One region of the Bradyrhizobium sp. 23 genome, then DNA from elsewhere that is predicted to be linked to it. Evidence: predicted binding sites of a transcription regulator. Region 1 holds the regulator's gene; the other holds the start of a gene.
The links. The regulator LexA, encoded in region 1, represses DNA repair genes until DNA is damaged. The targets are predictions, from matches to a motif close to TGTTCNNNNTGTGTTCNG.
Positions count from the first base shown of each region.

Region 1 (5,490 bases):
GCCCTGCACGCGCTCGCCCGCAGCGAGGGCGCCGAGACCATCGACCTCGGTATTGCCGCCGACACGCTCGAGGCCACCACCGCCGGCATCCGCCGCGCCCGCGAGAGCGGCGCCGACGTCCTGATCACGACCGGCGGCGCATCGGTCGGCGACCACGATCTGGTCCAGCAGGCACTGCGGGACGAAGGCATCGCGATGGCGTTCTGGAAGATCGCGATGCGGCCAGGCAAGCCGATGATGCACGGGCGACTCGGCGCAATGGGTGTGATCGGCCTGCCGGGCAATCCCGTATCGTCCTACGTGTGCGCTTTCCTGTTCATGGTGCCGCTGATTCGCGCCCTGTCGGGCCGTTCAGTGATTCACCATCGCCGTGAACGCGCCGTGCTCGGCCGCGACGTCGGCGCCAACGACCAGCGCGAGGACTATCTGCGCGCGCATCTTGAGGAGCGTGACGATGGCACACGCGTCGTTGTTCCCGTCAATCATCAGGACTCTTCGCTGCTTGCGAATCTCGCTGCAGCACAGGTACTTCTCGTCCGCGCACCATTCGCGCCGAAGGCCGAAGCCGGCACGGCTTGCGAAGTGTTGCGGCTCCCCGTCTGAGCGCCCCCGCAACGCGCGTTCCGCGCACTTTGCTCTGTTCACGGTAAATTAAGCAGTTGCGGAACATGTATCGAACATATAGTGTCTGTTCATGATTTGTTTCGAGCATGCAGCGGCTTATGGCCGAATTCAGCGTCTCGGAATCGGACGACATCAACCGGGGGACTTTGGTCGAGATGTTAACGCGCAAACAATACGAGCTTCTGCGGTTCATCAGTGAGCGTCTGAAGGAAAGCGGCGTGCCGCCCTCCTTCGACGAGATGAAGGATGCGCTCGATCTGCGCTCGAAGTCGGGCATCCATCGCCTGATCACGGCGCTCGAGGAGCGTGGCTTCATCCGACGCCTGCCCAACCGCGCCCGTGCGATTGAAGTCATCAAGCTGCCGGAGCTCCAGGCAGCCGCTGGCAGCCGCCGCGGCTTCACGCCGAGCGTCATCGAGGGCAATCTCGGCAAGGTGCGTGCGAGCGCGAGCCTGCCCGCTGACGAGGGCGAACGTCCCGTCGCGGTGCCGGTGATGGGCCGCATCGCGGCCGGCACGCCGATCGAGGCGTTGCAGACCCGCAGCCATACTATCAGCGTACCGCCTGACATGCTCGGCTCGGGCGAGCATTACGCGCTGGAAGTGCGCGGCGACTCGATGGTCGAAGCCGGCATTCTCGACGGCGACATGGCCCTGATCCAGCGCAACGAGAGCGCCGATACCGGCGACATCGTGGTGGCGCTGATCGACGACGAGGAAGCGACGCTGAAGCGCTTCCGCCGTCGCGGCGCCTCGATCGCGCTCGAGCCCGCCAACGCGGCCTATGAGGTCCGCATCCTGCCGCCCAACCGGGTGAAGATTCAGGGCAAGCTGATCGGGCTTTACCGGAAGTACTGATACCGGGAGTCTTTCTATCGGCAGTACTTCATATCGGAAGCACTTCATGCCGGAGGTGCTTGGCGCCTCGCGCGCTTCCGATCGGCATCGCCGGTCAGAGATTGGAGCGGATCATCGTCCGCTCCGGCTGGATAGCCTTTCTGGTTCTGCACAGACTATCCGGCCCCTCCTCCAACGCTGGCTCCTCGCCACGCCGACGAAGCAGCACCGCTTCAAGCAGCACCGCTTCGCGGCTCGGTTGTTCGAGGAAACAGCGACCAGCGGTCAAGTTCGGCCGTTGCAGCCAAGTTGGCAATGTTCGCGTACGCGCCTCCCGAATGCATCGCGGCGAGCTTTGTTCCTATTGAATTCGGGAAAGATAATGTGATCGCGGCTTGCGGAAGCCAGCCGCAGATTTGCCCACAACCAAGCAGAGCGTTCGTGCTTCCACTCTGATAGAGGCCTGCGCCTCGATAAGAGACGCGGGTTGCTATCCCAGCATGAGGAGCACCCGATGTGTGACTACAGCCTACATGCCGTCGCGTCGCGCCCCGCCGAAGTCGGCGAGACGATCGTCACGACAAGCTTCCGCGGCACCTCGACGCGCGGCTTCGCCTCTGCAGCCGATCCGTCTGTTGCCGTCTGCCTGCTGCCGGGGACGGAGCTCGCCTTCGCCGACGACGTCCGCTACGACAATCGCTGGATCTGGACGCGCACCATCAATTCCCGCGTGGGCAAGTTCGGCAAGATCGATCCGCACGTTCCCGACCGCCATCATGATGCGATCGAATTCCCCGACGGCAAATACGTGCTGGTGACGCAGCTCGTCGAAGGCCAGCGCGCGACGGTGCTGCAACTGCCGGTGACTCAGTCGGTCACCGAGCGCGAGCACAAGGCGCAGATCACCGCCGACAGGCAGCCGACCGTCACGCACCTGCCGATCGGCTGACAGAGCCGCCCTCCGGCTACGAAGTCGGAGGTCAGGATTGAATCGCCATCGCCGGCCGTGGCCGGCGAGATGGTGTGGTTTGCACCCCGCGAATCCGAACGGACGCACCGAACCACTGCGTTGCTCCGCACCATCAGATCAATCGTCGGCTTGCAGGTCGGTGTCCGCCGGCGTTGCGTCCTTGATGCGAGGCGCGGTCGACTTTGGCGCGAGGCTGCCGTCGAAATCACCCTCGCCGGCGCCGGCCGGCAACCAGGGGCGGCTCGTGCCTCTCGCCCTCACTGCCTGAACCACAAAACCGTCACCACGCTGCGTCAGCGCCAGCGCGCTCTGGCTGGCGAGCCGCTGCCGATCGACCACCATCGCCGCGCAATCGGGCGGCGCGGGACGTGTCGTCACCACCAGGGCGGCCCGACTGCAATCGTCTGCGAGAGCGTCGACGCGCAGTGCCAGCGCGACCAGCCTCCCGTCGGCCAGTGGCGTCACGCAGCCGGATTCGTCGCAGGACACGCCATCGGCAAGCGAGGCTCTGCCCGCATCGCGCGGATCGGCGTCGGCAGCGAGCCATTCCTTGAGCAGAAAGCTGTCCTTGTTCGTCCTGATCAGGTGCAGATATCCGTCCCTGCCCCGCACCGCGACGCTGGCGCCATCCCCGGCAATCAGGATGTCGGGCTGCCGCGCCGACAGTCCCCAGGGGATCGCTGCCAGCAGCACCAGGGCGCCGGACCAGCGCAGCGGCGTGCGCAACAAGCCGAGCACAATGATTCCCAGGCTCGCCGCGATCAGCGGCGCGATCCCGAACGCCGGGATGCGGCCCACCGCGCCCGGCAAGGCCGCGACCCAGCGCGAGACCGCGACCATCCACTCGATGCCAATCCCCATCAGCCACCAGAACACGCTGTCCAGCCCGAACGGCGCAGCAAGCAGCCCCAACAGCCCCGCCGGCATCACCAGCGCAGAGACCACCGGCATCGCGCCGAGATTGGCGAGCACGCCGAACGGCGTGACACGGTGGAAATGAAAGGCGGCATAGGGCGTCGTCGCAAGTCCCGCAATCAGCGAAGCCATGAACAGCATCGCAATCTCGCGCCCACCCCACATCGCAATGCGCGCAGTCGCCGAATTGTCCGGCGAGGCAAACAAATTGGGCATGTCGATCTGCACCAGTGCGACCAAGCCGAGCGTTGCCGCAAACGACATCTGAAAACTCGGATGCACCAGCGCTTCCGGCGCGACCGCCAGCACGATCAGCGCAGCCACAGCAAGCGTGCGGAAGGTGATGGCGCGGCGATCGACCATCACCGCGATCAGCACCACCGCCGTCATGAAGAACGACCTTTGCGTGGCGACCTCCGCGCCCGACAGCAGCAGGTAGAACGCAGCGGCGACCAGCGCGGCGGCGGCCGACCATTTCTTGATGGCGAAGCCGGCCGCCAATCCGGGGATCAGAGCGAGCAGCGCGCGCACCGCGAAGAACACGACGCCGGCAACGACGGCCATGTGATAACCGGAGATCGAGAGCACGTGGCCGAGGCCGGAGATGAACATCGCATCGTTGACGGGCGTGGTGATCGCATCGCGCCGCCCGGTGAGCAGCGCGGTCGCGATCGCCCGATTGTCGCCGTCGAGCGTCGCCCGGATGCGGGCATCGATCGCATCGCGCAGGCCTTGCATGAAGGCCGCGTAACGCAGCCGTAAGCCGCCGGTCTCAGGCGGCGACGCCACCGTGATGGCGCCCATCGCGAAGCCGGAGGCGCCGATGCCCTGGAAGAACATGTCACGCGAAAAGTCGTAGCTGCCGGGCCGCACCGGCGCGAGTGGCGGCATCAGCCGTGCCTTCAGCTGAACGAAGCTACCGACCTCCGGCGCGGTGCCCTTGCGGACCGACAGGCGCACGCGCTCGAGCCTGACGTCGCTGCGCTGCGCCTCCATCGCCGTGACGCGCAGCACGAAACGATCGGTACGCTCGCGGATGTCGCGAGCCTCGACGAAGCCCGACAACGACACCGAATAGAGCGCCCTTGCCAGCACCGGGTGGGCGATGCGCGCCGTCTTCCAGGTTGCGACGGCAAAGCCGGCCGCGACCGCCGCGATCATGATGGCCGGGGCGAACAGCCGGCTCCGCCGCAACAGAGCCGCGCCAAGCAGGAGCGCGATGGCGGTCGTGGCAACGACCCACAGCACCGGCTCATGATCGGCAGAGAAATAAAGCGCGATGCCGCAGCCAAACGCGACGGGCACCCACGGCAACAGCCGCCCGGCGCCCGCCTCGGCGCGCAGCCAGGCGCGGAGGGTCTCGGCCAGCGATGTCCAGAGGTCGAGGCCTGCAGGCGCGAGGCCGCCCGCGGACGCGGCGCGGCCCGCGGGCCACGTCCCCGCGATCCCTGCGATCGTACCGGCCGGCCCGGCTCCGCCATTCCCTGCACTCGATGATACGCAACGAAGCCAGAAGCTACCGGAACGTGCAGGTGGGCGGATAGCGGTACGGATCAGGAACGAAGGGGCGCGGCCGCTACTTTTCCTCTTCCATCGTCACGGCCACATCCGCCTTGGCCGACAGCCTGACCTTGTTGCCCTCGATATCGGCGACGAGGCCCTTGTCGATGAAGTGATGATGGCCCTTGTGGCTGCCCTCGCCGCTGTCCTTCTTGGTCAGCTTGATGCGATTGCCTTCGACCTTGTCGACGGTGCCGATGTGGACGCCGTCGGCGCCGATCACTTCCATATGCTCTGCGATGTTCTGCATGGTGGGTTCCTTGTTGGACCCACCCCAACGCGCGGGGAGCACGTTCGTTCTCTCACGAGAATGACGAAGCCGTGTGCCCGCTCGTCAGATCAGCGGCGCCTGCGACGAAGCATGGTGATTGACGATCTTCCAGTCGCCGTCCTCGCGCATGATGACCCAGCTCATCTTGACCGAGAAATCGGGGCGTTCGCCGGCGAGATCGAACGAGATGGTGGCGGCCATATTGATCAGATCAGGACCTGCCTGCGCCGCCGTCACCTCGGAAAACACCGCGCTCGGCTTGCGCCAGCGCGGCAGGCCGTTGAAATAGTCTGCGACGCCGGCCCTGCCCCGGT
Region 1 covers NZ_JADPJF010000042.1:280,141-285,630, reverse strand. Annotated here, with positions in the region: gene glp (gephyrin-like molybdotransferase Glp) at 1-603, shown strand, start outside; gene lexA (transcriptional repressor LexA) at 780-1,481, shown strand; gene IVB32_RS11110 (hypothetical protein) at 1,975-2,409, shown strand; gene IVB32_RS11105 (ComEC/Rec2 family competence protein) at 2,548-4,650, opposite strand; gene IVB32_RS11100 (DUF2171 domain-containing protein) at 4,922-5,155, opposite strand; gene IVB32_RS11095 (nuclear transport factor 2 family protein) at 5,240-5,490, opposite strand, start outside.

Region 2 (5,490 bases), on a different contig from region 1:
AGTTGTGGCAGCCAGCTCAAATCCGTCTTGAAGAGATCCCGCCACCTTTGCGGGGCCGACGCGCGATAGGCCCGCCATGCACGCTTGGCCGATTTGAGTTGACGAGGTGTGATCGCGACAGCCGGCGGGTAGAGTTCGCTTCGCGGTGGGTCGACATCCCTGACACCCAAGAACAGGGAGCGCACGACAAAGTCGGGATTTGCATCGTGTCGGCGGCCCCAATGATCGAGCAGCCAGAGCAGGATCAATTGCGCATTTGGCTCCGGCCCTCGCCAAAACTCGACCGTGTCATATTCCGCGAGCAGTTCAATCAGTCCTCGATCCTTCACGCTTGATTCCTCGAGACGCCAGGACGGCGTATCGTCGAGCCAGTGAAGCCCGCGGGGCTGTGTCGTACGCGGCGCAAAGAATGCGTCCAGCTCTGCATCGGCTGGCAACGGTCCCCAGACCAGCCGGCGCTCGATGGCAATCACGAGGTCGGCAAGGCCCGCCTGTTGAATAGCGCCGGCGATGGACGAGTCGGTCGTGACAATGAGCCGCGTCATGCCGTGGTCTCAAGGCTTCGTCAAAACATTACCGTAACGCCACAGCCGATCATTGGTCAGGTGCGTGCCGCCCCACCAGCGATCGATCGGATTGTGGCGACTGAAATCTTCCTGATGGGCCAGGACGGCCCTGCCGAACTCGGTCAACGACAACCGGCTGCGGAGATAGACCTCGTGCCGAGCTCTTAAATTTTCGCGATCGATCGTGCGCAGTTCGTCGCCCAACCCGGCCACTACGGGGTTGGGGCCGAGCGCGAGCCCCTCGAGCAACGAACCCAACTCAAATTCTCCGAACACATATGTGCGCCGTTGCGAGCGCAGGTGAAACAACGCATTCGTGTTTGCAAACCCTCTGGCAAGGAGCTCCAGAAATCGCATCTCGGTCGCACCGAGACCCGTGAAAGGCGACGGCAGTTCTGCCAAGAGATCGAGCAAGGCCGGGCGCAGCATCAGCAATGCACTGAGATCCTGGTGAAGGAGATCGACGCACGCCTCAGGGGTCATCGCACGGTAGGCCGACCACGCCAACCGGGCAGTCTCGAACTCCTGGTCCCTAACAGGCACGACATGGATGTGCGGCTCGGACGCAGCGAGATCCTCACCGTGTGCTGTCGTCAGCTCGGATGAGACAAGTCGAAGTCGAAGCTTTGGCACCAGCGAGGAGCAGGAGCTGAGGTGGTCCAGCAGGCAGACGAGCTGCAATTGATCCCGGGGAGCTGGGTCGAACCAAAGTTCAACCAAGTCATATTGCTCGCAGAAGTCCGCAAGGGACAAGTCTTTGCGATCCTTGATGCTCTTGGGCCACCGGATGCCCCAATCAGACCAATGATCACCAGGCCCGAGATTCGCCGAACGCGGCGCGAAATAGGCTGCGAGCTTCTCGGGCGAGGGCAGCGGTCCCCACTCAAAGTGAAACGAGGATGAGATGACAAGCTCCGCCAACCCGGATCGTGCGAGCTGGCCTCCGGACGAACTGGTCAAGATCAGACGCTTCATCGCACCACCCGGTGCCCCCACGCCAAACGAAACAGGCGCCGAAGACGTCGGCAACTCAACGTCCTCAGCGCCCGCTCCTCGCGAAAAACTTTACTGTTGAAGCTTACTCGTCCGCCGGCTCCTCGCCGTCGGCGTCACGCTCGGGGCTGCCGGCCAGAATCTGCTCGGCGATCAGGCCGGAGTTCTGGCGGATCGAGGTCTCGATCTTGGCGGTGATGTCGGGGTTGGCCTTCAGGAACGCTTTCGAATTCTCGCGGCCCTGGCCAAGACGCTGGCTGTCGTAGGAGAACCATGCGCCGGATTTTTCGACGATGCCGGCCTTGACGCCGAGATCGAGGATCTCGCCCATCTTGGAGACGCCCTCGCCGTACATGATGTCGAACTCGACCTGCTTGAACGGCGGCGCCAGCTTGTTCTTGACGACCTTGACGCGCGTGGTGTTGCCGACCACTTCGTCACGCTCCTTGATCGCGCCGATGCGGCGGATGTCGAGGCGGACGGAAGCATAGAATTTCAGCGCGTTGCCGCCGGTGGTGGTCTCCGGCGAGCCGTACATCACGCCGATCTTCATGCGGATCTGGTTGATGAAGATCACCATGGTATTGGACTTGTTGATGGACGCCGTCAGCTTGCGCAGCGCCTGGCTCATCAGACGCGCCTGCAGACCCGGCAGCGCATCGCCCATCTCGCCCTCGAGCTCGGCCTTCGGCACCAGCGCCGCGACCGAATCGATCACCAGCACGTCGACCGCGCCGGAGCGCACCAGCGTGTCGCAGATTTCCAGCGCCTGCTCGCCGGTGTCCGGCTGGGAGATCAGGAGCTCGTCGATATTGACGCCCAGCTTGCGCGCATAGACCGGGTCGAGCGCGTGCTCGGCGTCGATGAAGGCGCAGATGCCGCCCTTCTTCTGCCCTTCCGCCACCGTGTGCAGCGCCAGCGTGGTCTTGCCCGAGGATTCCGGCCCGTAGATCTCCACGACGCGCCCCTTCGGCAGGCCGCCGATCCCGAGCGCGATATCGAGCCCCAACGAGCCCGAAGAGACCGCCTCGACATCCATCGAACGGTCGTTCTTGCCGAGCTTCATCACCGAGCCCTTGCCGAACTGACGCTCGATCTGGGAGAGCGCGGCGGCGAGAGCTTTACTCTTGTCCATGGAGGATCCTTCGACGATACGCAAGGCAGTGGTGGACATCGGGTCGTGCTCCTTATGACGAGGATTCGCGTGAGGGACAAACGATTGGCGAGGCGGCGCGGCGATAAAAACAATGTACCCTATTTGTTCTAGGTTCGCAATATGTTCTTTTGGGAATTTGCACGCTCTGGCTGACGCGCATCAAAGACGGATGACCCGCACACCGTCAGAATTCCGTCATCCTGCGGCACGAACCTTTCGCGGTCTGCGGCCTTCTCCTGGATGGACTCTTGGATGGGACCGCAACTGAGGGGACTTCAGTCATGACGGACAACACGCATCACGATACGACCCGGCGCACTCCGCTGCTGGAGGCGGCGCGGGAGGAGCTGAGCAAGTTCGAGCGCAAGGAAAACGAGTTCCGCAAGAAAGACCGCGAAGAGCGTGCCGCCGAACTCCGTTTGCCGCTGGACGCGATCAAGGTTCATTAGGCCGCTGGGACCGCGCTGGCGACGGTGCCGGAGCGGCAGCCCGTTGATCTCAGGGAATCGGCACGGGTATCGGGATTCGGATGGCCGTGAAAGGCGAATCCGAGCCGATATGGTATCTAAATACTACCAGTAAGCCATTGATTGGGCGGGGAAATTTGTAGGCACGCTACTGTGCATGGGGTTGTTTTCGCGATTTTTGAAAGGCGCGCACGGGCCTTTCCACCCTCGGAGCCATCTCCCGCACCCAACAGCGCCTACAGCAGAACCAGCAACCCGATGCCGATCACCAGCACGACGAAGCCAGCCGCCGTCGCGGCGGCGAATGACCGCTCTACGTTGTCCATGATGCCACCCCGTTGCCGGCACGCCACGTTTCCCCCATGGCAGCACCGTCGCCGCGAAATCTCGCCTGCGGTTGTGTCCTGAGTTGTGCGAACGGATGTCGAAATTGGGACCGGTGCGGGGCCAGTCTGCGGCCCCCGCGCTCCGGCTTTTGCTGCCACCGTCGGGCCTTGTCAGGCTGTCGTAAGCTGAGCCGGCTAGGGTCGCCCGGCTATGGTGTTGCAGCCCAGCACCTCAGCCTCCAATAACCTTCTCCCCGCTTGGTTCTCCCAAGCGGGGTTTTTTCATTCCGATTTTCATGCCGGCCGGCCGGTTTGCGAACCGCCCTCCTCCTGCGTCAGCCGCAGCGAGAAGGCGCGGATCGCCGGCGCTGCGAGCAGCACTATCGGCAGCATCGCCGCCCATGCGATCAGCCACGACACCATCCAGTGCGCCAGGAAGTCCAGCGCGTTCCCTGCGGGAAAGCTGGCGATGCCCGCGGCGATCAGCGAGGTCAGTCCCGACTGGATGATTCCGAACACGAAATGAGAATAGCGGCGGGGAATGCCCGGCATGACGCGTCCATGTTGCTTAGCCGCATCGGGCCAAGCAAGGCACATGCCGCCGCGTTCCGGAAGGTGCCCTTACCCATCCCAGGAACTCTGTTCTTGGCCGGAGAACCACGGGCATGAGGTCGCGCCGCCGCTGGGCGGCCGGCGTCTTTCGAATTTCGATTTCGTATGTTCCAGAGCGCGTGCGTTTGCGCGATAGCCGTGAGCGATCCGGGGCTTACCGACAGGTTTGGCTTTCTTGGAATATTATGCCGCCCAGCATGTTCTCAGTGATGGAAGTGAATCGTGGGAGATGGCCCATGAATCACAGGGGCATCGAGTTCACCGTCGCCAAGACGGCAATTCCCGGCATTTGGCAGTGGCAGTTCCGGATCGGCGAGCAGATCAAGACCGGCAAGACTGAGACCAAGATCGATCTCTTGGCGATCCGACGGGTGCAGCTGCGCATCGATCGGGAGCTGAAGGCGATCGGACGCGACACGGCCTGAGCCGTCGGACCGAGATCGGTGGGCTGGCGTCCATGGGGCTATTCCGTAGCCGACCGCAATTGATCTGCCGACGGTTTGGGATTGGACTGCCGGGATTATGGCCGTGGGGACGGAGCCATCAGGCGCGATCGGTGCGAACCATGCCGCTCTACTTCTTTCGAATCCGGAACGGCCGCTATTCCGGCTGTGCCGACCAGGCGTCGGAATTTGCCGATCGCGATCTGGCTTGGAAGGAGATGACCAGCGTCTGCGCCGACATGGCCGCCGGCATCGCCCGCAAGCTCCAGGAAAATTCCGAATGGAATATGGAGTTGCTGGACGAGGCCAAGGAGCCCGTATTCCGGATCCGCATCACATCCGAAACCTTCGAATAGGGGCCGGCCCTAATCCGCGCTGGGCAGCCGCCGCATCGTGAATTCGATGTCGCCGCCGGGCAGCTCGCGCCAGGTCTCGACCGCGCTCATATAGCCGGCCTTGGGGTAGCGGGCGAAGAAAGCCTGCGCCCTCTCCCGTGCCGCCGCGCGCGGCAGCGTGAAGGTCTCGCGCAGATAGCCGTCGCCGGCCGTCGGGCCGGGCTTGCCGCCCATTTTTCGCCGGCGCGCCATCCGCTCGGCGAGATCCCGCGGACGATCGGCCATGTTCTGCTCTCCTCGACGCGATACACTCCCGCGCAATGTAGGAAGCAGGCCGATCAAAGAGGAGTCCCGGCCGGAGGCATTCAACCGCCGCCGCTCGGGCGGAAGGTCAATTGGCAGTCGTGCCGGACTTCTTCTTCGGCGCACCGGTTGCGGCCGACGCCTTTGGCGCCGCCGACGGCTTCGGCGGGTCGGAGCGCATGCCACCCCAGGGATCGTTGGACGCCTTGGAGTCTGGAATCTTCTTCAGCGTTTCCTTGTAAGCCCTGTCACGCTCGGCCTCAGCGGCCTTCTCCTCGGGGGTCTTGCC
Region 2 covers NZ_JADPJF010000064.1:64,419-69,908, reverse strand. Annotated here, with positions in the region: gene IVB32_RS15360 (hypothetical protein) at 1-545, opposite strand, end outside; gene IVB32_RS15355 (hypothetical protein) at 555-1,541, opposite strand; gene recA (recombinase RecA) at 1,645-2,733, opposite strand; gene IVB32_RS15345 (hypothetical protein) at 2,997-3,164, shown strand; gene IVB32_RS15340 (DUF2798 domain-containing protein) at 3,803-4,060, opposite strand; gene IVB32_RS15335 (hypothetical protein) at 4,357-4,545, shown strand; gene IVB32_RS15330 (hypothetical protein) at 4,686-4,919, shown strand; gene IVB32_RS15325 (hypothetical protein) at 4,929-5,183, opposite strand; gene IVB32_RS15320 (hypothetical protein) at 5,290-5,490, opposite strand, start outside.
Region 2: a site for LexA is predicted at 2,808-2,825, ahead of recA (recombinase RecA). Genes of this name have one in related genera too.